3 regions of the Pseudomonas sp. AC355 genome follow, and region 1 is predicted to be linked to each of the others. Evidence: riboswitches for the same ligand, from Rfam matches in the RefSeq annotation. Region 1 holds a riboswitch; each other region holds the start of a gene.
What was found. A riboswitch is a leader RNA that binds a small molecule or an ion and turns the genes downstream of it on or off. The one in region 1 is predicted to bind cobalamin.
Positions count from the first base shown of each region.

Region 2: linked by a shared signal. The riboswitch ahead of ACZ0AI_RS01995 (TonB-dependent receptor) and the one ahead of cobO (cob(I)yrinic acid a,c-diamide adenosyltransferase) in region 1 are both predicted to bind cobalamin.
Region 3: linked by a shared signal. The riboswitch ahead of cobG (precorrin-3B synthase) and the one ahead of cobO (cob(I)yrinic acid a,c-diamide adenosyltransferase) in region 1 are both predicted to bind cobalamin.

Region 1 is NZ_OZ409843.1:680,307-688,052, forward strand. Features, by position in the region: gene ACZ0AI_RS03240 (hypothetical protein) at 1-472, shown strand, start outside; gene ACZ0AI_RS03245 (DNA-3-methyladenine glycosylase I) at 488-1,207, shown strand; gene ACZ0AI_RS03250 (NAD-dependent deacylase) at 1,207-1,995, shown strand; gene ACZ0AI_RS03255 (C40 family peptidase) at 2,041-2,673, shown strand; gene ACZ0AI_RS03260 (C40 family peptidase) at 2,811-3,338, shown strand; cobalamin riboswitch at 3,373-3,604, shown strand; gene cobO (cob(I)yrinic acid a,c-diamide adenosyltransferase) at 3,752-4,387, shown strand; gene ACZ0AI_RS03270 (cobyrinate a,c-diamide synthase) at 4,387-5,712, shown strand; gene bluB (5,6-dimethylbenzimidazole synthase) at 5,709-6,374, shown strand; gene cbiB (adenosylcobinamide-phosphate synthase CbiB) at 6,387-7,295, shown strand; gene cobD (threonine-phosphate decarboxylase CobD) at 7,288-7,746, shown strand, end outside.
Region 2 is NZ_OZ409843.1:407,339-415,084, forward strand. Features, by position in the region: gene ACZ0AI_RS01990 (LacI family DNA-binding transcriptional regulator) at 1-775, opposite strand, end outside; cobalamin riboswitch at 891-1,109, shown strand; gene ACZ0AI_RS01995 (TonB-dependent receptor) at 1,220-3,358, shown strand; gene ACZ0AI_RS02000 (ABC transporter ATP-binding protein) at 3,409-4,191, shown strand; gene ACZ0AI_RS02005 (ABC transporter substrate-binding protein) at 4,188-5,150, shown strand; gene ACZ0AI_RS02010 (FecCD family ABC transporter permease) at 5,150-6,172, shown strand; partial or broken gene ACZ0AI_RS02015 (RipA family octameric membrane protein) at 6,494-7,005, shown strand; gene ACZ0AI_RS02020 (methyl-accepting chemotaxis protein) at 7,239-7,746, opposite strand, start outside.
Region 3 is NZ_OZ409843.1:3,667,907-3,675,652, reverse strand. Features, by position in the region: gene ACZ0AI_RS17315 (Ldh family oxidoreductase) at 1-923, shown strand, start outside; gene ACZ0AI_RS17310 (hypothetical protein) at 916-1,401, opposite strand; gene cobJ (precorrin-3B C(17)-methyltransferase) at 1,517-3,181, opposite strand; gene ACZ0AI_RS17300 (precorrin-2 C(20)-methyltransferase) at 3,350-4,102, opposite strand; gene ACZ0AI_RS17295 (precorrin-8X methylmutase) at 4,111-4,743, opposite strand; gene cobG (precorrin-3B synthase) at 4,740-6,095, opposite strand; cobalamin riboswitch at 6,192-6,397, opposite strand; gene cbiE (precorrin-6y C5,15-methyltransferase (decarboxylating) subunit CbiE) at 6,534-7,739, shown strand; gene ACZ0AI_RS17280 (cobalt-precorrin-6A reductase) at 7,736-7,746, shown strand, end outside.

The DNA of each region.
Region 1 (7,746 bases):
CAAGGCCATGCTGGTGATGTTCTGTCTGTTGCTGAGTGGCTGCGGTGGCGGTAGCGAGCAGGGCCATCTGACGCTTGAACTGGGTGGTAAGGCCATGCGTTTCGATTCGCGGCTGGTGGCCCAGTTGGCCGAGAGCCGAGAGCATCTTGTCATTGGCGGTCGTCTGGACGATGGGGCCATGAGCGACAGTTACGATTTCGAATTGTGGGCGCTGGGCGGTGAGATCAAGCCAGGTACTTACAGCCTGTCAGGCTCCAGGCTGGTCAGTCGTTATGCCGTACAGCATGAGGACGGCACAGAAATCTGGTCGGCGCTCAGTCATGATGATGGCGCCACGTTCGACCTCAGGATCGACGGCATCGACGACTGGGGCGTGCGCGGCAGCTTCGACGGTCGCCTCAAGCGCCTCGGCGGCGAAGGTTTCATCGAGGTGAGCGAGGGTCGCTTCGCTGCACCGTTCAAACTCCAGTAGATCCGAAGGCAAACGATGCACGATTACCGATGGATGCATGAATACTGCGTGAACCGCTTCGGCTCGCTGGAAGCCCTCGAGGCGCGCCTGCCGCAACCGGCTTCTGACAAGAAGCTCCGTGCTCTAAGCGATGATCGCTACCTGTCGATCATGAGCCTGCGCATCTTCCGGGCGGGTCTCAAACACAGCCTGGTGGACGCCAAGTGGCCGGCCTTCGAAGAAGTGTTCTTCGGTTTCGATCCGGAAAAGGTCGTGCTGATGGGCGGCGAACGCCTCGAGCGTCTGATGCAGGACGCTCGCCTGATCCGCCACCTGGGCAAGCTCAAGAGCGTACCCCGTAACGCGCAGTTCATTCTCGACGTGGAGCGTGGCGCGTTGAGCGGGCCGGCTGCCGCTGCGAAAACCATCACCCCGCGCCCCGGCTTTGCCTTTGGCGCACTGATCGCCGATTGGCCGGTGACCGATATCGTCGGGCTCTGGCACTGGTTGGCCAAGCAGGGTACTCAGCTCGGCGGCCTTTCTGCATCGCGCTTTCTGCGTATGGTTGGCAAAGACACCTTTATTCCTTCCGATGACATGGTCGCAGCGCTCAAGGCTCAGAAGATTGTCGACAAGGTACCAAGCAGTCAGCGCGACCGCGCTGCGGTTCAAGCTGCCTTCAATCAGTGGCATGCGGAAAGTGGTCGGCCCATGTGCCAGCTGTCAGTGATGTTGGCTCATACGGTCAACCACTGATGCATCCCCATCTGCCGCGCCTCGCTTCAGCCGTCGCTGCCGCGCAGAGGATTTTGATCATCACCGGAGCAGGCCTGTCTGCCGACTCCGGGTTGCCCACCTACCGCGGCCTCGGTGGTCTGTACAACGGCCACACCGCAGAGGGCGTACCGATCGAAGTGGCGCTATCTGGCGACATGCTGCGCCGCGACCCGGCGCTGTGCTGGAAGTACCTGGCACAGCTCGGCACCGCCTGCCTGGCCGCCCAGCCAAACGCCGGTCACAAGGCGATTGCCGAGTTGCAGGCCTTGAAGCCTGAATGTTGGGTGCTCACTCAGAACATCGACGGTTACCACCGCCTGGCTGGCAGTCCGGCAGATCGACTGATCGAAATTCACGGTGAGTTGGCGCCGCTGCATTGCCAGAGTTGTGGCGGCGTGGACGAGGGACTCGTCAAGCATCTGCAACAACCGTTGCCGCCTCTGTGCGGCAGTTGCGGTGGTGTGCTGCGCCCGCCGGTGACGCTTTTCGGTGAGATGCTGCCGGAGGAGGCCGTCGGTCGTCTGTATACGCAGTTGGAGAAAGGGTTCGATCTGGTGATCAGCGTCGGCACCAGCGCAAGCTTCCCTTATATAGTCGAGCCGCTGCTGCGCACTCGCCAGTCTGGTGGGGTGACGGTGGAGGTCAATTTGTCGCAAAGCGAGGTTAGCGATCTGGTTGACTTCAGGCTGGAAGAAAGGGCCTTAGATGTTTTTCCGGAACTACTGAGTCACATTAATCGTCATAGAATTTGCATATGGCCCCGTTAGAGGGCATAGTCGCGGCTGTTCATTTTTCATGCCACGGTCGTGCCCATGCGCAAAAGCTTCGCACCCCTCGTGCCTCTCGCACTGACGATGGTTCTCGCCGCCTGCGCTAACCATGCTCCGCAATCCCATAACGATGCCCCAGCCCAGGCTTCTTTGCCTGCCCGGCCGGTAGTCGCAGCGCCTGTTCTGGATCGGATCGATGTCGTTGAAGACGATGCAGCCGCTGATTTTGCCGGCCACGCACCGTACGAGCTGCCACAGCTTGCAGACAGTGTTCTCGAAAAAGGCCTCTCGCTGATCGGTACCCGCTACCGGTTCGGGGGCAGCTCGGTGAAAACCGGTTTCGATTGCAGCGGTTTTATTGGTTACCTGTTCCGTGAAGAGCTTGGCATGGAGCTGCCGCGCTCGACGCGCGACATGATCAACATCGACGCGCCGCTGGTCGAGCGCAAGGCGCTGGAGCCCGGTGATCTGGTGTTCTTCAGCACGGCAGGTCGTGGCCGCGTCAGCCATGCCGGTATCTATCTGGGCGATGATCAGTTCATCCATTCCTCCAGCAGCCGCAGCGGTGGCGTGAGGATCGATAGCCTGGATGACCGCTACTGGAAACGTACCTTCATCGAAGCCAAGCGTGTCCTGGCGATGGCGCCGACCGAGCACCTGGCGTCTCAGCATTGAGGTGGTAAATGTCCGATCTGCACAGATCGGGCAACATCTTGATAGTTTTCAAGCGGCTGCAGCATAAAGCTAAAGCTTGCACTGCAGTTGTGAACGGAGCAGAGTAGGGCGCATTCAGGCTCCGGGATCGTCCGTCCATGACTGCCACCATTCGCATCGCCCTCTTGCTGCTCACAGCACTGCTCAGTGCGTGCTCCAGTCGTGCACCCGTACCTGCTCCGCAACCCGTTGTCGTAGCACCTGTACCTGGTAATTATCAGGGGGGCGCTGACGATGTACTGTTTCGTGCATTGGGCCTTGTCGGCACGCCTTACCGCTACGGCGGCAATACCCCAGCCAGCGGTTTCGATTGCAGCGGCTTGATCGGTTACGTCTACCGTGATGCGGCGGGCATCCAGTTGCCGCGGTCGACGCGCGAACTGATCAGCATGCGCGCGCCGACCGTAGGGCGTGATGCCCTGCGCAGTGGTGATCTGGTGTTCTTTGCCACCAGTGGCGGCCGCCAGGTTAGCCATGCTGGCATCTACGTCGGCGAAGGACGCTTCGTGCATGCACCGTCCTCGGGCGGCACCGTGCGCTTGGACAGCCTCGCCAACAGCTACTGGCAGCGTACCTATATCGAAGCGAAGCGGGTTTTTCCGGTCGAGTTGGCTAGTCATCCCTGAGTCTTCGATTGACGCTGAGGCGGCCAATCCTTACCCTTCGCCGCTTGCTTCAGGTGTCCTCGGTTTTGGCCGAGGGTGAAACTGGGAAGTCGGTGCGCCGCTGCTCCAGCAAGCAGGCAATGCCGACGCTGCCCCCGCAACGGTAAACGAGCCAAGCCACGCTTTCAGCCACTGTATCGCCGATACGGGAAGGCTGCGTCGGTGGCCGCATTCTGATGAACGCGGCGCTCGCAAGCCCGGAGACCGGCCTGTCGCTTTTTCCAGAGTTGCGCGGTGGGCGCGGCCGGTGCGTGATCGATCCGGTCAGCTCCTGCCTACTCCTGTGTGATTCCTTTATCGTCCGGCATGAACCCGGTTTCCTGCCCGAGCGCTTCACCTGCGTGCGCCGATTGGCCCTGCGCTGAGGAGATCCCATGAGCGAATCGACCCCATCCCCAAGCCGAGAATCAGCAGAGCGCGACGCGCGGCACAACGCCCGTATGGCTCGCAAGAAAGCCCTGATGGACGAGAAGATCGCCCAGGCTCAGGACGAGTATGGCCTGTTGCTGGTGCACAGCGGCAATGGCAAGGGCAAGAGTAGCTCCGCGTTCGGCATGGTTGCCCGGGCGCTGGGACATGGTCTCAAGGTCGGCGTGGTGCAGTTCATCAAGGGCGGCATGGCCACCGGCGAAGAGCATTTCTTCCGCCGCTTTCCCGATGAGGTCAGCTATCACGTGATGGGCGAGGGCTACACCTGGGATACCCAGAATCGGCAGCGCGATATCGAGAAAGCCGTGCAGGCCTGGGAGGTCGCCCGGCAACTGCTGAACGACCCGCAGATCGCCTTGGTGGTGCTGGATGAATTGAACATCGCCCTCAAGCACGGTTATCTGGATGTGGACGTGGTGCTGCGTGATATCGAATCGCGCCCCGAGCTTCAGCACGTTGTCGCGACCGGCCGTGGCGCGCCGCCAGCGCTGCTTGAAGCAGCCGATACCGTCACCGAGATGACGCTCGTCAAGCATGCCTTCAAGTCTGGCGTAAAAGCACAAAAAGGCGTGGAGTTTTGATCGTTACAGCGTCTGCATCCGATGCGGGTGAGCGCACGCCGCGTCACTGTCCTGCACTGTTGATCGCGGCTCCAGCCTCGGGGCAGGGTAAAACCACCGTCACTGCGGCCCTGGCACGCCTGCACACCCGGCAGGGGAAGCGGGTGCGGGTGTTCAAGTGCGGGCCTGATTTTCTCGACCCGATGATCCTCTCCCGTGCCAGTGGCAATCCGGTCTATCAGCTGGACTTGTGGATGGTCGGCGAGGACGAGAGCCGTCGCTTGTTGTGGGAGGCTGCTGGCGAGGCCGATCTGATTCTCATCGAAGGCGTGATGGGCCTGTTCGACGGCTCGCCATCCGCCGCCGACCTCGCGCGCCGATTTGGCGTACCAGTGTTGGGCGTGATCGATGGCTCCGCCATGGCCCAGACCTTCGGCGCACTGGCCGTCGGTCTTGCTAGCTATCAGCCGGATCTGCCGTTCTCCGGCGTGCTTGGCAACCGCGTCAATCCCGGGCGTCACAACGATCTGATCCGCGATAGCCTGCCGGCTTCGATCCGCTGGTACGGCTCGCTGCCGCGCAGCGCCGCCATTGAATTGCCGAGCCGCCACCTGGGCCTGGTGCAGGCAGCCGAGCTCGCCGACCTCGATGTGCGCCTGGATACCGCTGCCGATGCGCTGGCTCAGACCGCGACGGTAACCCTGCCGCCACCTGTGACCTTCGCCGCCCCGCCGATTGCAGCGCCGTTGCCGCTGCTGGAGGGCGTACGCATCGGCGTAGCCCGCGATGCATCCTTCGCGTTCACCTATCAGGCCAACCTCGATCTGCTGGAGCGGATGGGCGCGACCCTGACGTTCTTCAGCCCGCTGACCGATGAAAGCCTGCCCGAGGTGGACAGCCTTTATCTGCCCGGTGGTTATCCCGAGCTGAATCTGCAGGCGCTGGCCGCGAACCGTTCGATGATCGAGGCCATCACCGCTCATCAGCAAGCCGGCAAGCCTATCCTCGCCGAGTGCGGTGGCATGCTTTACCTGCTCGACTCGCTGAGCGACGTGGCAGGCGAACGGGCGGAGTTAGCAGGGTTGGTGCCTGGCCATGCACAGATGCAGAAGCGCCTGGTCGCCCTCGCGCTGCAGGCCGTAACGCTGCCTGAGGGGCTGTTGCGGGGTCACAGCTACCACCATTCGCGGCTCGAGTCCGAGTTGGAGCCACTGGCTCGTGGCGAGTGCCCCAATGACAAACCGGTCAGCGAAGCAGTGTTCCGTCTCGGTCGGCTTACCGCGTCCTATATCCACTTCTATATGCCATCCAATCCTGCGGCCGCAGCGGCATTGTTTCGACCATGAGCGACCACGCCTTCAGTCCTGAGGAGCGCGCCGCGGTCTATCGGGCTATCGCCGAACGCCGCGATATGCGCCATTTCAGTGGTGGTGAGGTAGCGCCCGAAGTGCTCGCGAAGCTACTCGAGGCGGCGCATCAGGCACCCAGTGTGGGGTTGATGCAACCTTGGCGCTTCATCCGCATCACCCGGCCGGCGCTACGTGAAGACATCTATCAGTTGGTCGAGGCCGAGCGTCGGCTGACCGCCGAGGCCCTGGGCGAGCGCTCCGACGAATTCATGCGGCTCAAAGTCGAGGGCGTTCGTGAGTGCGCCGAGGTGCTGGTCGCGGCGCTGATGGACGGCCGTGAATCCCATGTATTCGGCCGCCGTACCTTGCCGGAAATGGATATGGCGTCGTTGTCCTGCGCCATTCAGAATCTGTGGCTCGCCGCCAGAGCCGAGGGGTTGGGTATGGGCTGGGTGTCGCTGTTCGATCCTCTGGCATTGGCCGAACTGCTGGGCATGCCAGCCGGCAGCAAACCGGTGGCGGTGCTGTGCCTGGGGCCGGTGCAGGCGTTCTACCCGGTACCGATGCTGGCCCAGGAGGGCTGGGCCGAGGTGCGGCCATTGAGTGAATTGCTGTTTGAGGATCGCTGGGCATCATATGGCGGGGAGACACATGAATAGCGCAGCACCTTTATGAGCCTGATCCTCAGTGCGGCCGCTGGTGTGGCGCTGGATGCCGCGCTCGGTGAGCCGAAGCGCTGGCATCCGCTGGTGGGCTTCGGCAAGCTGGCCAATCGTCTGGAGCAACGCTTCAACCCGTCCGGTGGTGGCTGGCGCAGCCATGGCGTGAGCGCCTGGTGCCTGGCGGTATTACCGCTCACTCTGCTGACTGTGCTGCTGGTGCAGTTGCCCTGGGTCGGCTGGCTGGTGCAGATCATCGCCCTGTATGCGGCGCTTGGTCTGCGCAGCCTCGACCAGCACGCTCAGCCCGTGGCCCAGGCGCTGCGCCTTGGCGATCTGCCCTTGGCCCGCCAGCGGGTCGGCTATATGGTCAGCCGCCGCACCGATGACCTGGACGCCACCGGCGTAGCCCGTGCCGGCACCGAGTCGGTGCTGGAAAACGGCAGTGACGCGGTGTTCGCCGCGCTGTTCTGGTTTCTTGTCGCTGGCGCCCCCGGTGTGGTTCTGTATCGCCTGAGCAATACCCTGGATGCCATGTGGGGCTACCGCAACGAACGCTTCGAGCGCTTCGGCTGGGCCGCTGCGAAGATCGATGACCTACTCAACTACGTGCCGGCGCGTCTGGTCGCGTTGACTTACGCGTTACTCGGCCGCACCAGCACGGCGATGCGTTGCTGGCAGAGTCAGGCGCCGCAGTGGGACAGCCCCAACGCCGGGCCGGTGATGGCCGCTGGTGCCGGTGCGCTGGGCGTCAGTCTCGGCGGTGCGGCTGTCTATCATGGCGAGCTGCACCAGCGACCCGAGCTTGGCGAAGGGCCGCAGCCCCAGGCGCGGGATATCGAACGGGCGATGAATCTGGTTTGGGGTGGCGTGCTTTTATGGCTGCTGCTGATGCTGATCGTGGGGGTGTGCGTTGCTTGAGCATGGCGGACGTTTGCGGCGAGCGGCTCTTCAGTACGACATTCCCCTGAGCGACTGGCTGGACGTCTCGACTGGCGTGGCGCCTTACGGATTCGCACTGCCAGCGATTCCGCAGCAGGCCTGGGTGCGTTTGCCCGAACTGGATGATGGGTTGGAAGCTGCTGCCTGCGCCTACTACGGCGTCGATCGGCTGCTGCCGGTGGCTGGCTCTCAGGCGGCCATCCAGTGCCTGCCGCGACTGCGGCGTGAAGCGCGCGTGGGCATCGTCTCGCCGGCCTATGCAGAGCATGCGGCGGCCTGGCAGCGCGAAGGACACCGGGTGCTGGAACTCAGCGAAGCGAGCGTCAACCGGGCGCTGGAGCGGCTCGATGTGCTCTTGCTGGTCAACCCCAACAACCCTACCGGTCGGCGATTTTCACCGCAGCAACTGTTCGCCTGGCATGAGCGCCTA
Region 2 (7,746 bases), 270 kb from region 1:
ACACCAGTACATTCGGGCGCTCGCGACCTGCTAACAGACGCTGCAGGCCCTCACGGCCGAGGTTCACCGTTGCCGGTGGCGGCAACACCACGCGCGGCACCTCGGTAATCCCCTGGCTCGCCAGTTCGCTGATCAGGCTTTCGCAGCGTCGGTGGCCGCGTGGGTCATCCAGGGTCACCACGGCGAAGCGCCGATAGCCCTTGCCCATCAGGTAGCGCGCGGTGGCCACGCCGACCGCTTCGTGGGAAAAGCCCACCAACATGTCCAGCGGCCGCGGCGCGAGATCCCAGGACTCGACGATCGGAATGCCCGAGCGCGACAGGCGCGTGCGGCTGGCTTTGGTGTGTAGGGTGCCGGTCAGTACGATGCCATCGGGGCGCCGCCGCAAGATGGCGTCGAGTAGCTGCTCTTCGCGTTCGGCGCTGTAGTTGGTCAGGCCGATCAGCGTCTCGTGGCCGGCTTCGGTGAGGGTGTCGATCAGCGCCTGCACCGTGTCCGAGAAGATCGAATTGGCAATCGTCGGCACCAGCAGGGAAATCAGCCGGCTGCGCTGCTCGGCCACGCCGGTGAGCATGGCCGGCACGTAGCCGGTCTTGTGCACGGCACGAAAGACCTTTTCGCGCAGTTCCGGGCGGACGATCTCCGGCTGGTTGAGCGTGCGCGACACGGTGATCGGCGAAACGCCTGCGACCTTGGCCACATCCGCCAGCGTCGGCGGCTTGCCTGGGGCGGTAGCGGAGCGCCTGCCGGTCGCTCGATCATCGTCTCGCTGCATCCTGTGTTTCCTGGCCAATCCGGGGTCGGGCGATGTTATCCCAGCCGGCGATGCCATGGTGCATGGATCGAGGCCGCTGCATGGCGATGATTGACGGCTCGACGCTTCGATGGTCAGATGCGCGCCAGTTTCAGGTGTCCCATGCCGCCGTGCATGGGGTGAAACGGGAAGCCGGTTCGTCATTGAGAGGTCACCTCCAAAATGATCAGTCCGGCGCTGCCCCCGCAACGGTATGCGAGCGAAGCATTCGATTAACCACTGTGCCACGGCATGGGAAGGTGAATGCTTCATGACCCTCGTGAGCCCGGAGACCGGCCCGAAACTTCTGTTTGGCAAACCCGCGGTGGGCGGGCGCAGGCCGGTTTCCGTGGGCTTCGTGCGCCTGCGATTCCCTATGCGTTGTTCCCTCCGGGATTCATTCATTCCTGTTTCGAGTGGAACGACATGTCCCGATATTCCCTGTTCGATGCCCTGTCGGGCAAATCCCTGCGCATGGGCCTAGTGCCCTGCGTGCTGTTCGCCTTGCCGGCTCAGGCCGCCGAGTCGAACGCTTCAATAGCCTTGCCCTCGACGGCGATCACCGGCACGGCCGATGAGTCGTCGCCGCCTGATCTGCATACGCTGGCAACGACCGGCTCGCGCCTGAATCTGACGCCACTGGAAACGCCCGCCAGCGTCAGCAGCATTGGCGCCGAGCAGATCCAGAAGCGCAACAACGCCACCGTCCAGGAGGCCGTCACCCGTTCACCTGGCATCACCTTCATGGGCACGCCCGGCAATGGCGGCACCGCGTTGTCCGCCCGGGGTTTTACCGGGCACAGCTCGACCATGCAGCTGTATGACGGCACCCGTCTTTATGTCGGCGCCGGCACCGTGACCTTTCCGGTCGATACCTGGTCGGTGGAGCGTATCGACATCCTCCGTGGCCCGGCCTCGGTGCTGTACGGCGAAGGGGCGACGGGCGCGGTGATCAACGTGGTGCCGAAGAAGCCTTTCGAGGGCGAGATCCGCAATCGCGTGCGTCTGGGTTACGGCTCCGATGATCGTCAACAGATGGCACTCGATAGCGGCGGCTCCCTGAACGACCGCCTGAGCTACCGTTTCAATCTCAATCAGCAGGCCAGCAATGGCTGGGTCGACCGTGGTGATTCCGAGAGCCTGGCCATCAGTGCTGCATTGCGCTGGGAGGCGACCGACGACCTGAGCTTCACCCTCAGTCACGATTACGGTAATCAGGAGCCGCAGCAGTATTTCGGCACGCCGTTGGTGGATGGTCACTACCGCGAAAGCCTGCGCGAGCGTAACTACAACGTCGAGAACGCCACGCTGCAGTACAACGACCAGTCGACCCGCTTGGTGACCGACTGGACGATCAGCGACAACCTGAGTGCCAGCAACCAGCTGTACTACCTCAAGACCCAGCGGCGCTGGCGCAACGCTGAAACCTACACCTGGCAGCCGGGTGATTTAGTCGAGCGTAGCGATTTCATCAGCATCAAGCACACCCAGGAACAGATCGGCGACCGCCAGACGTTCACCCTGCAGCATTCGCTGTTCGGCCTCGACAGCCGCACCGTGGTTGGCGTGGACTACAACTCCATCCGTTTCGTGCGCAAGCATGATTTCGGCAATACCCTCAGCGACAGCGTGCCACTCGGCCAGTCCGGTGGTGGTAGCTACATCAGCAATGACCCGTATCGCGCTCGCGAAGCCAATCAGGCGCGTCAGTTCTCGTTGTTCGCCGAGAACCGCACGCAGCTCACCGAGCAACTGGCACTGGTCACCGGTGTGCGCCGTGACCAGGTACACCTGAATCGTGATGATCTGCTGGCCGGCACCCGCAGCGACCGTAGCCTGACCGGCAACAACTGGCGCGCCGGCCTGGTGTTCGCGCTGACCGATGACTTGTCGCTGTACGGTCAGTACGCCACCAGCACCGAAGGCGTCGGCAACCTGCTGACTCTCAGTGCGGGCCAGCAGCAGTGGGATCTGAGCACCGCCAAGCAAACCGAAGTGGGCATCAAACAGCAGTTTTTCGATAACCGTGGCGAGTGGACGCTGGCCGCCTATCACATCGTCAAGAACAAGCTGCTCAGTACCGACCCGGCCAACCCGACCGTCCAGCAGCAGGTTGGCCAGCAATCCTCGGATGGTATCGAGGCGACCCTCGAGCTGCGCCTGCCCTATGCCGTGCAGCTGTCTGCCAATGCGGCACTGGTGCGCGCCGAGTACGACGAGTTCGTCAGCGGTGGCGACGATTTCCAGGGCAATCGCCCCACCAACGTGCCGCGTCGTTCCGCCAACCTGTGGTTGAGCAAGGACTTTGCCGAGCGTTTCAGCGTCGGTGCCGGCGCCCGTTATGTGGACAGCCGCTACGCCGACAACGCCAACAGCGTCAGGGTACCGAGTTACACCGTGGTGGACGCCAACTTCGACTGGCATCTGCAGAAGGATCTGACCCTCGGCCTGCAGTTGAACAACCTGTTCGACCGTCAGTACGCCACCACCACGAGCAACAATGGCCAGCAGTGGTACCTGGGCGAGCCACGCTCGTTCTTCGTCAGCGCTGACTACAGCTTCTAAACGCCGGCGCACCGGGTAGTTTGCCGGTGCGCCACAAGCAGGAGTCGGGCATGTCGAGGCTACGTATCGAAAAGCTGTCATGGGCCGTCGAGAGTCGGCGCAGTGCGCCACGCTGGCTGTTGCAGGACATCGATCTGCATATCGGTGAAGGCGAGTTCGTCGGCCTTATCGGCCCCAACGGCAGCGGCAAGACCAGCCTGTTGCGCTGCGCCTATCGTTCCAGCGAGCCGGCGAGCGGCAGCTTGCATCTCGACGGCGAGAACCTCTGGCGGCAGACCCCGCGCTGGAGTGCGCAGCGCATCGCCGTGGTGCTGCAGGAGTTTCCGCAGGAGTTCGGCCTCAGCGTCGCCGATGTGGTCGCCATGGGGCGCACGCCGCACCAGGGGTTGTTCGCCGGCGACAGCGCCGAGGACGCCGCAATGGTGGCCCAGGCGCTGCAGCAGGTCGGCCTGACTGCGCAGGCGGGTCAGGCGTTCGCCACCCTTTCCGGCGGCGAGAAACAACGGGTGTTGCTGGCCCGTGCGCTGGTTCAGCAACCCGGCTTGCTGATTCTCGACGAGCCGACCAACCACCTCGACCCGCGTTACCAACTGGAGTTGTTGCAGCACCTGCGCAGCCTCGGCCTGAGTACCCTGGCCAGCTTTCACGACCTGAACCTGGCGGCGGCTTTCTGCGACCGCCTCTATGTCATGGCCGCTGGCCGTCTGGTCGCCAGCGGCACACCTGCCGAGGTGCTGAGCGCCGAGCTGTTGCAGCGCGTATTCGGTGTGCGGGCGTTGGTCGACAGCCATCCGCTGCATGCCTACCCACGGATCACCTGGATTACCCAATGAAGACCCTCAGATACTTTTGCAGTCTGTCGCTGGCGCTGCTCGCGCTGCCGGCAGTTGCCAGCGACTATCCACTCACGGTGCGCAGCTGTGACCGTGACGTGACTTTCGAGCAGGCGCCCCAGCGCGTGGTCAGCCACGACATCAACATGACCAGCATGCTGATCACCCTTGGCCTACGCGAGCGTATGGTCGGCTACACCGGCATCAGCGGCTGGAAAACCCTGGATCCTGCCTTCAAGAATTCGCTCGGCGATGTGCCCGAACTGGCCAGCCGCTATCCCTCCGTAGAGACCTTGCTGGAGGCCGATGCGGATCTGTTCTTCGCCGGCTGGAACTACGGCATGCGGGTCGGTGGCGCGGTCACCCCGACGACCCTGCAGCCCTTCGGAATCGCCGTCTATGAACTCAGTGAGTCCTGTTCCTGGGTGATGAAACAGCAGGGCGCCAGCCTCGATGACCTGTACCGCGACCTGCTCAACCTTGGGCGGATCTTCGCGGTGCAGCCGCGGGCCGAGGCACTGGTCGGGCAACTGCGCGAGCGCATCGCGGCGGTGCGCACCGCTGTCGAACAGGCCGGCAGCTCGCCGCGGGTGTTCCTCTACGACAGCGGCGAAGACCGCCCGACCACCTCCGGGCGTATGGGCATGCCCCAGGCACTGATCGAAACGGCAGGCGGACACAACGTGATGGACGATGTCACGGCCAGCTGGATCCAGGTGAACTGGGAAAGCGTGGTGGAGCGCGACCCCGAGGTGATCGTGATCGTCGACTACGGCCCGCGTTCCTGGCAGCAGAAGCGTGACTTCCTGCTCGGTAACCCTGCACTGCAGGCGGTGACGGCGATCCGCGAGCAGCGTTTCGTGGTGCTGTCCTACCTGGAGGTCACGCCGTCGGTAGAGAACGCCACGGCCATCGAGAAGCTCGCCGCCGGCCTGCATCCGCAGTCGGGGAGCCGCTGATGCCGATCCGCAGCGCAGCGGCTTATCGGGCGCTGATCATCGGCCTGTGCGTCGTCCTCGCATTCTCTTGTGTGATGGCGCTGGGCTTCGGCCCGGCAGCGGTGCCGTTGGCCACTGTCTGGGGGATCCTCGGCAAGCAGCTGGGCCTGGAGCTGGGCGCTGAATGGAGCCGCAGCCAGGAGCCCATCGTCTGGCTGATCCGCGCGCCGCGGGTATTGCTCGGCGCGCTGGTCGGCGCCGGGCTGGCCCTGGTTGGCACTGCGCTGCAGGCCGTGACCCGCAACCCGCTGGCCGACCCCCATCTGCTCGGCGTCAGTTCCGGTGCAGCGCTCGGCGCGGTGCTGGTGGTGCTTTACCTGGGCGAGTTCTTTAGTGTGTTCAGCCTGCCGCTGGCCGCCTTTATCGGCGCTGCTGGGAGCATGCTGCTGGTACTGGCGGTGGCGCGGCGCAGCGGTCGCCTGGAAAGCGATCGGCTGCTGCTGGCCGGCGTGGCGGTGTCGTTCGTGCTGATGGCGCTGGTCAATCTGCTGCTGTACACCGGCGACCACCATGCGGCGGCGTCGGTGGTGTTCTGGATGCTCGGCGGTCTGGGCGCAGCGCGCTGGGACGTGATCTGGTTGCCGGCGGTCTGCGTGGCCACCGGTTTCGTGGCGTTGCTGGTGCTGTCGCGCGGGCTGAATGCATTGATGAGCGGCGAGCAGACCGCCGTGAGCCTGGGCTTCAGTGGCAAGCGGCTGCGCCTGCAGGTGTTCGTCTGCACCTCGCTGCTGACCGGCGTGCTGGTGTCGCTGTCCGGTGCCATCGGTTTCGTCGGCCTGATGGTGCCGCACGTGGCCCGCGTGTTGGTCGGCGCTGAGCATCGTCGGCTGATTCCGGTCAGCGGCTTGCTGGGCGCGTTATTCCTGGTCTGGGTCGACGTTGCCGCACGCACGCTGATCGCGCCGGAAGACCTGCCCATCGGCATCGCCACGGCGGCGTTGGGCGGGCTGTTCTTTATCGCGCTGCTCAAGCGGCGCCAATAGCGGCTTGAGCAGCGTCGGCCGGCATGGTGTTCGCGGGTTCTTGGGGCGGAACGACTGCTGGCCACTCATCCACAGGCCTGAACTTAACGTCAGCGGCCCTCTCGGAATCTGCATCACGCACTCGTGTCCCCGGAGATTCCATGCACTCACCTATCCATCACGGCAGTTACGCCTTAGCTGTTGGCAATTTTTCGCCGCCTATCATGGCTCTGCACGATCATGGCCCGGCTTCTCATGCATGCCGATGTTCTCTTGGTGGGTTGTCTAGGCGTATGGATGGAGGTAACTGACGTGCCCGGCATCACTCCCTCCTCAATTTCCATGGTTGAGCCCCAGGATGTTTCCGATTCACTGATGTTCGGTACGCCGAAAGCACGCCTGGATTTCTACCGTCGGGAGATCCAGTACGAAACCAGGCTGCTCGCCGATCGAACCAACGCTTATTTGTCCGCTCAGTCATTTCTGGTCATCGCCTACGCCTCGTCCATGGCGAACTCGAATCCGCAGTGGGGGGCCTGTTCACCTTGGTGGTGCCCGCCATGCTGGCGCTGCTAGGGATCGTCAGTTCGCTGAATGCCTGGCCTGGGATAAGGGCATCGTCGGCGATAGTCGGCCATTGGCACTTCAAGCAGGAACAACTGCTGCACAGTGAGCCCAAGTTTGGCCATGCTTACGACGAGTCACCGTTGTTCAGCGAGCATGAGTCCAGTAATGAGCGCTACTACAAGTCCCTGAGATTCTCGCTGCGCTCACCGTGGCTGTTCACCATTTTCTGGATGGTTCTGGGCTTGTTCTCGTTGTGGCTGCAACTGTCGACGTCGGCAAAAATCTGACCGCCCACCATTTGTAATAACACTCATCACTGGTTCTTTGCAGCCAGTCGGCTGAATGTATGTGATGGGGCGGATGCTCAGTTGGCCGATCTTCTCTGCTCACAATGTTCAGGCGAGGCCGGGGGGCGCCCTGCAGTGACATGTGGGGTTTCCACTGCGCGGTGGAGGAGTGCTGAGGGCTTGCGTGATGGTTACCGCCAGCAACTTGCTGGCGGTGGCCTGCAACGGTGCGATTACAGTTTGAAGTTGCCCACCAAGCCATCCAGGTCTCTGGACAGGCTCTGCAGGTTGCTGCTGGCATCGTTTAACTGATCGGCGATTGCCGTGGTTTCCTGGGTGAGCTGGTTGATCTGCTCGACGTTGCGGTTGATCTCTTCGACCACGCAAGACTGCTCTTCGGTGGCGGTGGCGACCTGAATGTTCTGGTCGCTGATCTGGCTGATCTGACCGTTGATCTGTACCAGTGCCTCGGAGGCCTTGCTGGCGTATTCGACCACCAACTCGCTCTGCTGACGCCCTTTGGCCATGGCTTCTACCGCTGAGCGGGATTCGGCTTGCAGGCGGTCGATGACCTTCTGGATTTCATTGGTCGAGGCCCCGGAACGGCTCGCCAGGGTGCGCACCTCATCGGCCACCACGGCAAAGCCGCGGCCCTGTTCGCCTGCACGTGCCGCCTCGATAGCGGCGTTGAGGGCCAGCAAGTTGGTTTGCTCGGAGATGCTGCGAATGGTGCCCAGCGTG
Region 3 (7,746 bases), 3.0 Mb from region 1:
GTGCCGTGACCGCCACCGTGCTGGCGGGCGAGCGCGACGGCTGCGCCTCCCATGGTTTGTACCGTGTGCTGGGCTGCGTCAGCTCGCTCAAGGCCGGCAAGGTGGTGGCCGATGCCGAGCCGGAAGTGATCGACCAGGCGCCATCGATCGTCCGCGTGGATGCCCGCGGCGGCTTCTCGCAGCTGGCCTTCCAGGCCGGGTTGCCAGTGCTCGAGGAGAAAACCAGAGCCAACGGCATCGCCGCGCTGGCGATCAACCGCTGTGTGCATTTTTCCGCATTGTGGGTGGAGATCGAAGCGCTCACCGAAGCTGGGCTGGTAGCCCTGGCCTGTAACCCCAGCCATGCCTGGGTGGCTCCGGCCGGTGGCAGCAAGCCGATCTTCGGCACCAACCCCATCGCCTTTGGCTGGCCGCGCGCCGGCAAGCATCCGTTCATCTTCGATTTCGCCACCAGCGCCATCGCCCGCGGCGACATCGAGCTGCACCGTCGTGCCGGCAAGGCCATCCCAGAGGGCTGGGGAATCGATGCCGACGGCCAGTCGAGCACCGACGCCGAGGCCGTCATGAACGGCGCCATGCTGACCTTCGGGGGGCACAAGGGCTCGGCGCTGGCAGCCATGGTGGAGCTGATCGCCGGGCCGCTGATCGGTGACCTGACCAGCGCCGAGTCCCTGGCCTATGACGCGGGCAGCAAATCGTCGCCCTATCACGGCGAGCTGATCATCGCCCTCGATCCACAGCGCTTTCTCGGTGCGGCTGCCGATCAGCACCTGGCAAGGGCCGAGGCGCTGTTCGAGGGCATCGAAGGGCAGGGCGCGCGGCTGCCTTCGCAGCGTCGCTACGATGCGCGCGCCCGCAGCCTTACCGACGGCGTACAGATTCCCCAGGCGCTTTACGACGACCTCAAGGCGCTGCTCAGTTGATGCTGTAGCCACGCCCACTCAGGCAGGCACCCAGGGCGCGCCGGTAGTAGTCGGTAGCGCTGGGGGCGGGTGCACTGATGGCGGTAGCCGGATCGAAACCGCTCTGGCTGACTGCCCAGCTGTGGCACTCGTAGCGGTCGCGGGCCTGCAAGTCCGCGTTCTGGCCGCGGGCCGGGTAGGCGATCACGTTGTAATTGGCCGCAGGTGCAGCCACGGCTACCGGCGGCGCCTCGACCACGATGTATTGCCTGCGGTCGGCGTTCCACATGTAGTAGCTGCCGGCGGCGACGAAGTACAGCGCGCTGCCGATCCACAGCTCACGGGCGTAGTCCGGCAGGCCATGACCATGCCGCGGGCCCGGGCCGCCCCAGCCTGGCCCTGGGCCACCACCCGGCCCGCCGGGGCCAGCCACCGCGTTCAGGGAAAGCGTCGCCAGCAACAGTGCGGTGACGGCGGTACGGGGGAGACTTGCTTTCATCATGGGCTCCAGAGAATCGACAGCCCGACCAGATGGTTGGGCAGGATCGATTATCGGGAGGCCTGTGCAAGGTGACGTCAGGCCGATGTAAAGCTGGTGTAAACCCCGCGCGTTACTACGGCTGCAGCTGTGGATAACTGCGCGGCGTATACACCCACTCACCGCCATCGCCTCGGGGGAAGCGGCGGGTCTGGCTGGAGCCGATGATCACCAGGGTGCGCATGTCGACCATCTCTGGCGTCAGTTCACCAAGGCCCAGTACACGCAGGGCTTCGGCGGGGCGGCCGATGTCGCGGCCGAGCACGACCACCGTGTCGGGCGTGCGGTGCTGGCGGACGATTTCCAGGGCGCGGCCGAGTTGCCAGGGGCGGGCTTTGGAAATCGGGTTGTAGAAGGCCATCGCCAGATCCGTTGCACCAGCATGGTCGAGGCGGTTTTCGATCACCGCCCAGGGCTTGAGATTGTCCGACAGGGAGATCAGGCAGAAGTCGTGGCCCAGCGGCGCACCGGCCTTGGCGGCGGTGGCCAGGGCGGCGGACACGCCGGGCAGAATCTCCAGCTCGACGCTGTTCCAGTCAGCGGGTGCGTCCGCTTCTTCCAACGCCTCCAGCACCGCCGCTGCCATGGCGAAAACGCCGGGGTCTCCGGAGGAAATCACCACCACGCGGCGGCCACTGGCGGCCAGTTCGAAGGCATGGCGGGCGCGTTGCAGCTCTTCACGGTTGTCGCTGCAGTGGCGCACCTGTTCCGGGCGCAGCGGCTCGGCCATTTTCACGTAGGTTTCGTAGCCGAGCAGGTCTTCGGCTTCGTCCAGCGCGCGGCGTACCGCGGGGGTCATGTGTTCGGCGGCGCCGGGGCCCAGACCGATCACGCTCAGGCGACCGCGGGGGCGGCCAATGCCTTGCGCCGCTTCGGGCGAGTCGGCCTGCAGCAACTGCAGGTTTTCGCTGCGGTGCACCCGAGGTGGCAGTCCATCGTCAGCACGGACGAAGCGCAGCGGTACGGCGAGGTCGCTGGCGACCTGGGTCAGGCGCTTGTCACCCATCAGCGCCTGGGGGGCTAGCAGGGCGGCCAGGGATTTCGGCGCCAGGCGCGAGTCTTCGAATGCCTGGCGGATGGCCGCTGCAAGGTCATCTGCCTTGTCGACCAGAACGAGCAGTGTGCGTGGATGGATCAGCAGTTCGTCAGTCTGCGCGGGGCGCTGCTCGGTGGTGATCCGCACGGTGCGGCCGGCATCCTCGGCCAGCGGCAGGCTGGCTTCGTTCAGCCACGGCGCGGTGCCATCGATGCGCAGGCTTTCGCCGCCGAGCAGGTCGGAGACGAAGCGCTTGCCCTGCTCCAGGTCGGCCAGGGCATAACCGCTCGGCGGGTCGAGCAAGCAGGTGCCGAAGCGCAGTTCGCCACTTGTGGTGATGGCTGCGCTGGTTTCCAGCGTCGCGGCGATCTCCCTGGCCATGCGGTTGACGCCACCCAGGCCGCCGAGCAGCGGCACCACGGCGCTGCCGTCTTCGGCTACGGCCAGCACCGGTGGCTCGGCACCTTTACTGGCAAGCAGCGGCGCCAGGCTACGGATGACGATACCAGCGGCGCACAAGGCGATGATCGGCGTGCCGCTGCGGTACAGGCTACGCAGGTTGTCGCCGAAGTCGTCATAGGCTTGATCAGCCTCGACCCGCCCGCGCAGGCCATGGATGACGGCCTGTGGATAAAGTGCCTGGATGCGCCGCGCAGTGGCCAGCGCAGAGGGGCCGAGGATGACGATGGCGGGTGAAGAGGTCATGGTTTATCCACTGTCAGGAACAGGCAGGCGAGTTCGCTGGAGTCATGTAGGAGCTGGCTTGCCGGCGAAACGATCCGACCCGCAACACAACTATCGATTTGGCCATCGATATCGCCAGCAAGCTGGCTCCTACGGAAAAGGTGCTTACTGCGAGACAGCTGTTTCGGTTCAACCCCGCCACTTCTCACCGGGCACCACGATCATTGAAAAATACGGCGAGGCCATGGGCTCGACATCGTCCAGCGGCACGATGCGCTGGTTGGCCATGGTCGCCCGTTCCACGTAGTGAGCACGGTCGTGCAAACCAAGGTCCTGCAGCACGCGACGCACTTTCTCGAAGTTGCGCCCCAGTTTCATCACCACGGCGGCTTCTGCATCGCGCAGGCGCTCGCGCAGCTCGTCTTCGGGCAGCACGCCAGAGAGCACCGACAAGCTCTGATTGCGGTACACCAGCGGCACGCCGAGCACCGCCGCGCTGCCGAGCATCGAGCACACGCCGGGGATCACCTGGGCCTCGTAGCGCTCGGCCAGGCGGTCGTGCAGGTACATGTAGGAGCCGTAGAAAAACGGGTCGCCTTCGCAGATCACCGCCACGTCGCGACCAGCATCCAGATGCTCGGCGATCTGCACCGCACAGGTGTCGTAGAAGTCGCTGATCACGCCTTCGTAAGTCAGTGGCGGTTCGAGTTTTTCGGTGGTTACCGGATACACCAGTGGCAGGCGCTGCTGGCTGTCGTCCAGGTGGCCTTCGATGATGCCGAAGGCGTTGCCGCCCTGGCCGACATTGGCCTTGGCCTTGGCCACGAAGTAGCCGACCACGGGTGACGACTTGAGCAGGCGCAGGGCCTTCAGGGTGATCAGCTCGGGGTCGCCCGGGCCGACGCCCAGGCCCAGCAGGCGGCCTTTTCCGGGGCGGTCCATACCGTTCATCACTCGACCTCCGTGGCCAGGGCGTTGACCGCGGCGGCGGCCATGGCGCTACCGCCCCGACGGCCCTGGACGATCACGTAGGGCACGCCATGCTCGGCAAAGGTGCTGGCGAGCAGATCCTTGGACTCCGCCGCGCCCACGAAGCCCACCGGGAAGCCGAGAATCAGCGCTGGCTTGGGCGCGCCCGCAGCCAGCATGTCGAGCAGATAGAACAGCGCGGTAGGTGCGTTGCCGATTACCACCACCGAGCCTTCGAGATGCTCGCGCCAGTGCTCCAGCGCCACCGCCGAACGGGTGTTGCCCAGCTTCTTGGCCAGCTCAGGCACGCCAGCATCGTTGAGGGTGCAGAGCACCGGGTTGGCCGCTTGCAGGCGCGCACGGGTCACCCCTTCGGCGACCATGCGCGCATCGCAGAGAATCGCCGCGCCATTGGCCAGGGCCTGGCGACCGGCCGCACCGGCACCCGTGGAGAAGCGTAGATCCTGCACCACATCGACCATGCCGCAGGCGTGGATGACCCGCACCGCGAGCTTCTCGAGATCCGCCGGAATGGCGCTCAGGTCGGCCTCGGCGCGGATGATGGAGAAGGAATGGCGATAGATCTCCTGACCATCGCGGATGTAATCGGTCATCGGGTGAAACTCCAGGTATCGGGAAGCGAGGCCAGCAGTTCGCTGGCCTCGTCAAGTGTCAGGTGGCGGGCCAGTGGCGCGCCGAAATCGTTGCTGTCCGCCTGGCGGGCGAACAGATCGTAGCGGCCTTCGGCTACCGCCAGCAGGGTCACGGGGGCACGGTGGGCGGCGGCGCAGGAACGGCTGCAGCCGCTGAGGTGGAGGCCGGCCAGGCGGCGGCCAGCCTTCAGCGTCTCGGCCATGCGGCATCCATCGGCTTTGGTATCGGCCAGGCCCTTGGCGCAGCCGCTTGAGCCGGTACAGGCGATGATGCGGGCTAGCGGCGCATCGGCATCGACCAGCAAGCCGAGCCCCTCCAGCGCCTGGAGGGCTGCCTGCGCATCGGCTGTGGCGACATTGGGCAGCAACACGCTCTGCCAGGGGGTCATGCGCAGGCTGCCATCGCCCAGACGTCGAGCCAAGGCGGCGAGTCCGAGCAGCTGTTCGGCGTCGAGCCGGCCCAATGGAGGGACGCCACCGACATATACCCGGCCAGGCTGGCGCTGTGCGCCGATGCCGATATGCGCTTGAGGTTCGGCCGGGCGGCGTCGCCACTCATCCGCGCTCAGCAGCACGTCACCCAGACGCTCGCCCAGGCGCTGCAGCAGTTCGCTAGCAGGGTGAGTGGCGAGCAGGTGGCGCATGCGTGTCTGCTCGGGCGTGGCCAGTTCAAGAAACAGGTCGAGCAGCGCCAGCAGCAGCTCATCGGCATGGGCCTCGGGCACCACGGCCAGCGCGGGCACATCGCCAGGCGCTTGTGGCGGGCAACCGGCGAGACCGAACGCATAGCCGATCTGGCCATCCAGCGGCAGGGCGCTGAGCCAGATATCGTGAGGGTGTTCGAGCATGGCCAGGCGTTCGCCGCCATCGAGTAGCAGGGCGAACTTGGCCGACAGCGCGTGCAGGCGTGGGGTGTTCTCCAGCGTCGTCAGCAGGCGGGCGGCCAGTGGTGATACGTCGACCAGCGCCGCCGGATCGAGGCCGGCCGCCGGGCTGACCATCAGGTTGCGCACATCGTCGGCAGAGGGTGAATTCGGGCCGAGGCCGGCGGCCAGCAACTCGCCGATCAATGCGTCTTCACTGCCGGCGTGGATGCCGCGAATCTGCAGGTTGGCGCGGTTGGTGGCTTCGATCACGCCGCCTGCATGGTGTTGTGCGGCCTGGGCTATGCGCTCGGCTCCGGTGGCATCGAGGCGCCCGCAGGCCAGCTTGATCCGGCAGATGCCGCCATCCTTCGCCTGCACGATACGCAGCAACCCCGGACAGGCCGAGGGGCGAACAGCAGGGGATGGAATGCAAAAAGCCTGTTTCAACGGATCACCGGGGTCGGGTCACATGGGCATCCGTTCGAGGATAGGCCAGAGAAGGAGGAGCTTCTATCACCGGGACACCCCGCCCGGTGTGGGCACATGCGACTGAATCCGTCGGCAGGTCTCCTGGCTCGCAGGTCATGGCGCGTGGCCGGCCTTCCCGGTTTCCCAGTGGCGATTGGCGCATGCGCTCGCTGCAACAGTTGCGGGGGCAGCCACGCCGCAGAACGATCTGCTCGTGTTCCCTCTTAGGCCCGCGCCTACGTACCACGTAGCCGACGGACACCGACAGAGGCGCTATTATGCCCGCTTTGTTCGCTAGGATGAAAAGCCGCGTCGTCCGATAGCGTGCAGCATCGGACGCGGAGCGTCGTCCTGGGCGGCATTCCCACGCGGAGCGTGAGGAACGATCTGGGCGATTTTGATAACGAGGAAAAACGCATGACACGCTGGCTAACCGTCGTGGGCATTGGTGAAGACGGCTACCCCGGCCTCGGCAAGGCGGCGCGACATGCATTGCTGGCGGCCGAACAGGTGTTTGGCAGCGAGCGCCAGCTGGCGCTGTTGCCGCATTGCATCCGTGCCACACGTCTGGAATGGCCCAAGCCCTTTTCCCTGGCGCCGGTGTTGGAGCGCCGCGGCACGCCGGTTTGCGTGCTGGCCAGCGGTGACCCGATGTTCTTCGGTGTCGGTGCCAGCCTGGCCCGCGAGCTGACGAGCGAGGAGCTGCATATTCTGCCGGCGCCTTCCTCCTGCTCGCTGGCGGCGGCTCGCCTGGGCTGGCCACTGCAGAGCACACCTCTGGTCTCGCTGGTGGGTCGTCCGCTGGCAGCGCTCAATGCGCAGATTCATCCCAGCGTACGCCTGCTGGTGCTGAGCAACGATGGCGAGAGCCCGGCGGCCATTGCCGCATTGCTGCGCGAGCGTGGCTTCGGCCCCAGTCGGCTGAGCGTCTTCGAACACCTGGGCGGTGAGCGTGAGCGGCGTATCGATGGCCTGGCTGATGGCTGGTCGCTGGCTCGATCTGCTGATCTGAATCTGGTGGCGATCGACTGCGTGGCCAGTGATGACGCCATGCGCCTGCCGCTCACGCCGGGCCTGCCGGACGATGCCTATCGCCATGACGGACAACTGACCAAGCGCGATGTGCGCGCCATCACCCTGGCGCGCTTGGCGCCGCTGCCCGGCGAACTGCTCTGGGATGTCGGTGCCGGTTGCGGCTCCATCGGCATCGAGTGGCTGCGCGCGCACCCCAGCTGCCGCGCCATCGCCATCGAGGCTGATGAAGGACGCCAGGGGCATATCGCCCACAACCGCGATGCCCTTGGCGTGCCGAGCCTGCAACTGGTGGCCGGGCGGGCACCCGAGGCGCTGGCCGGGCTGGCAGCGCCAGACGCCATCTTCATCGGTGGCGGGGTGACCGCGCCCGGCGTGCTGGAAAGTTGCTGGCGCGCGCTCAAGCCCGGTGGTCGGTTGGTGGCCAACGCCGTGACCCTGCAGAGCGAGGCGGCGTTGATCGCCTTTCGTGGCGACCAGGGCGGCGAGCTGACCCGTATCGAAGTGGCCCAGGCGCGCCCGCTTGGCAGTTTCGACACCTGGCGCGCCGCGTTGCCGATCACCCTGCTGCAGGTCAGCAAGCCGTTATGAGCCGCAT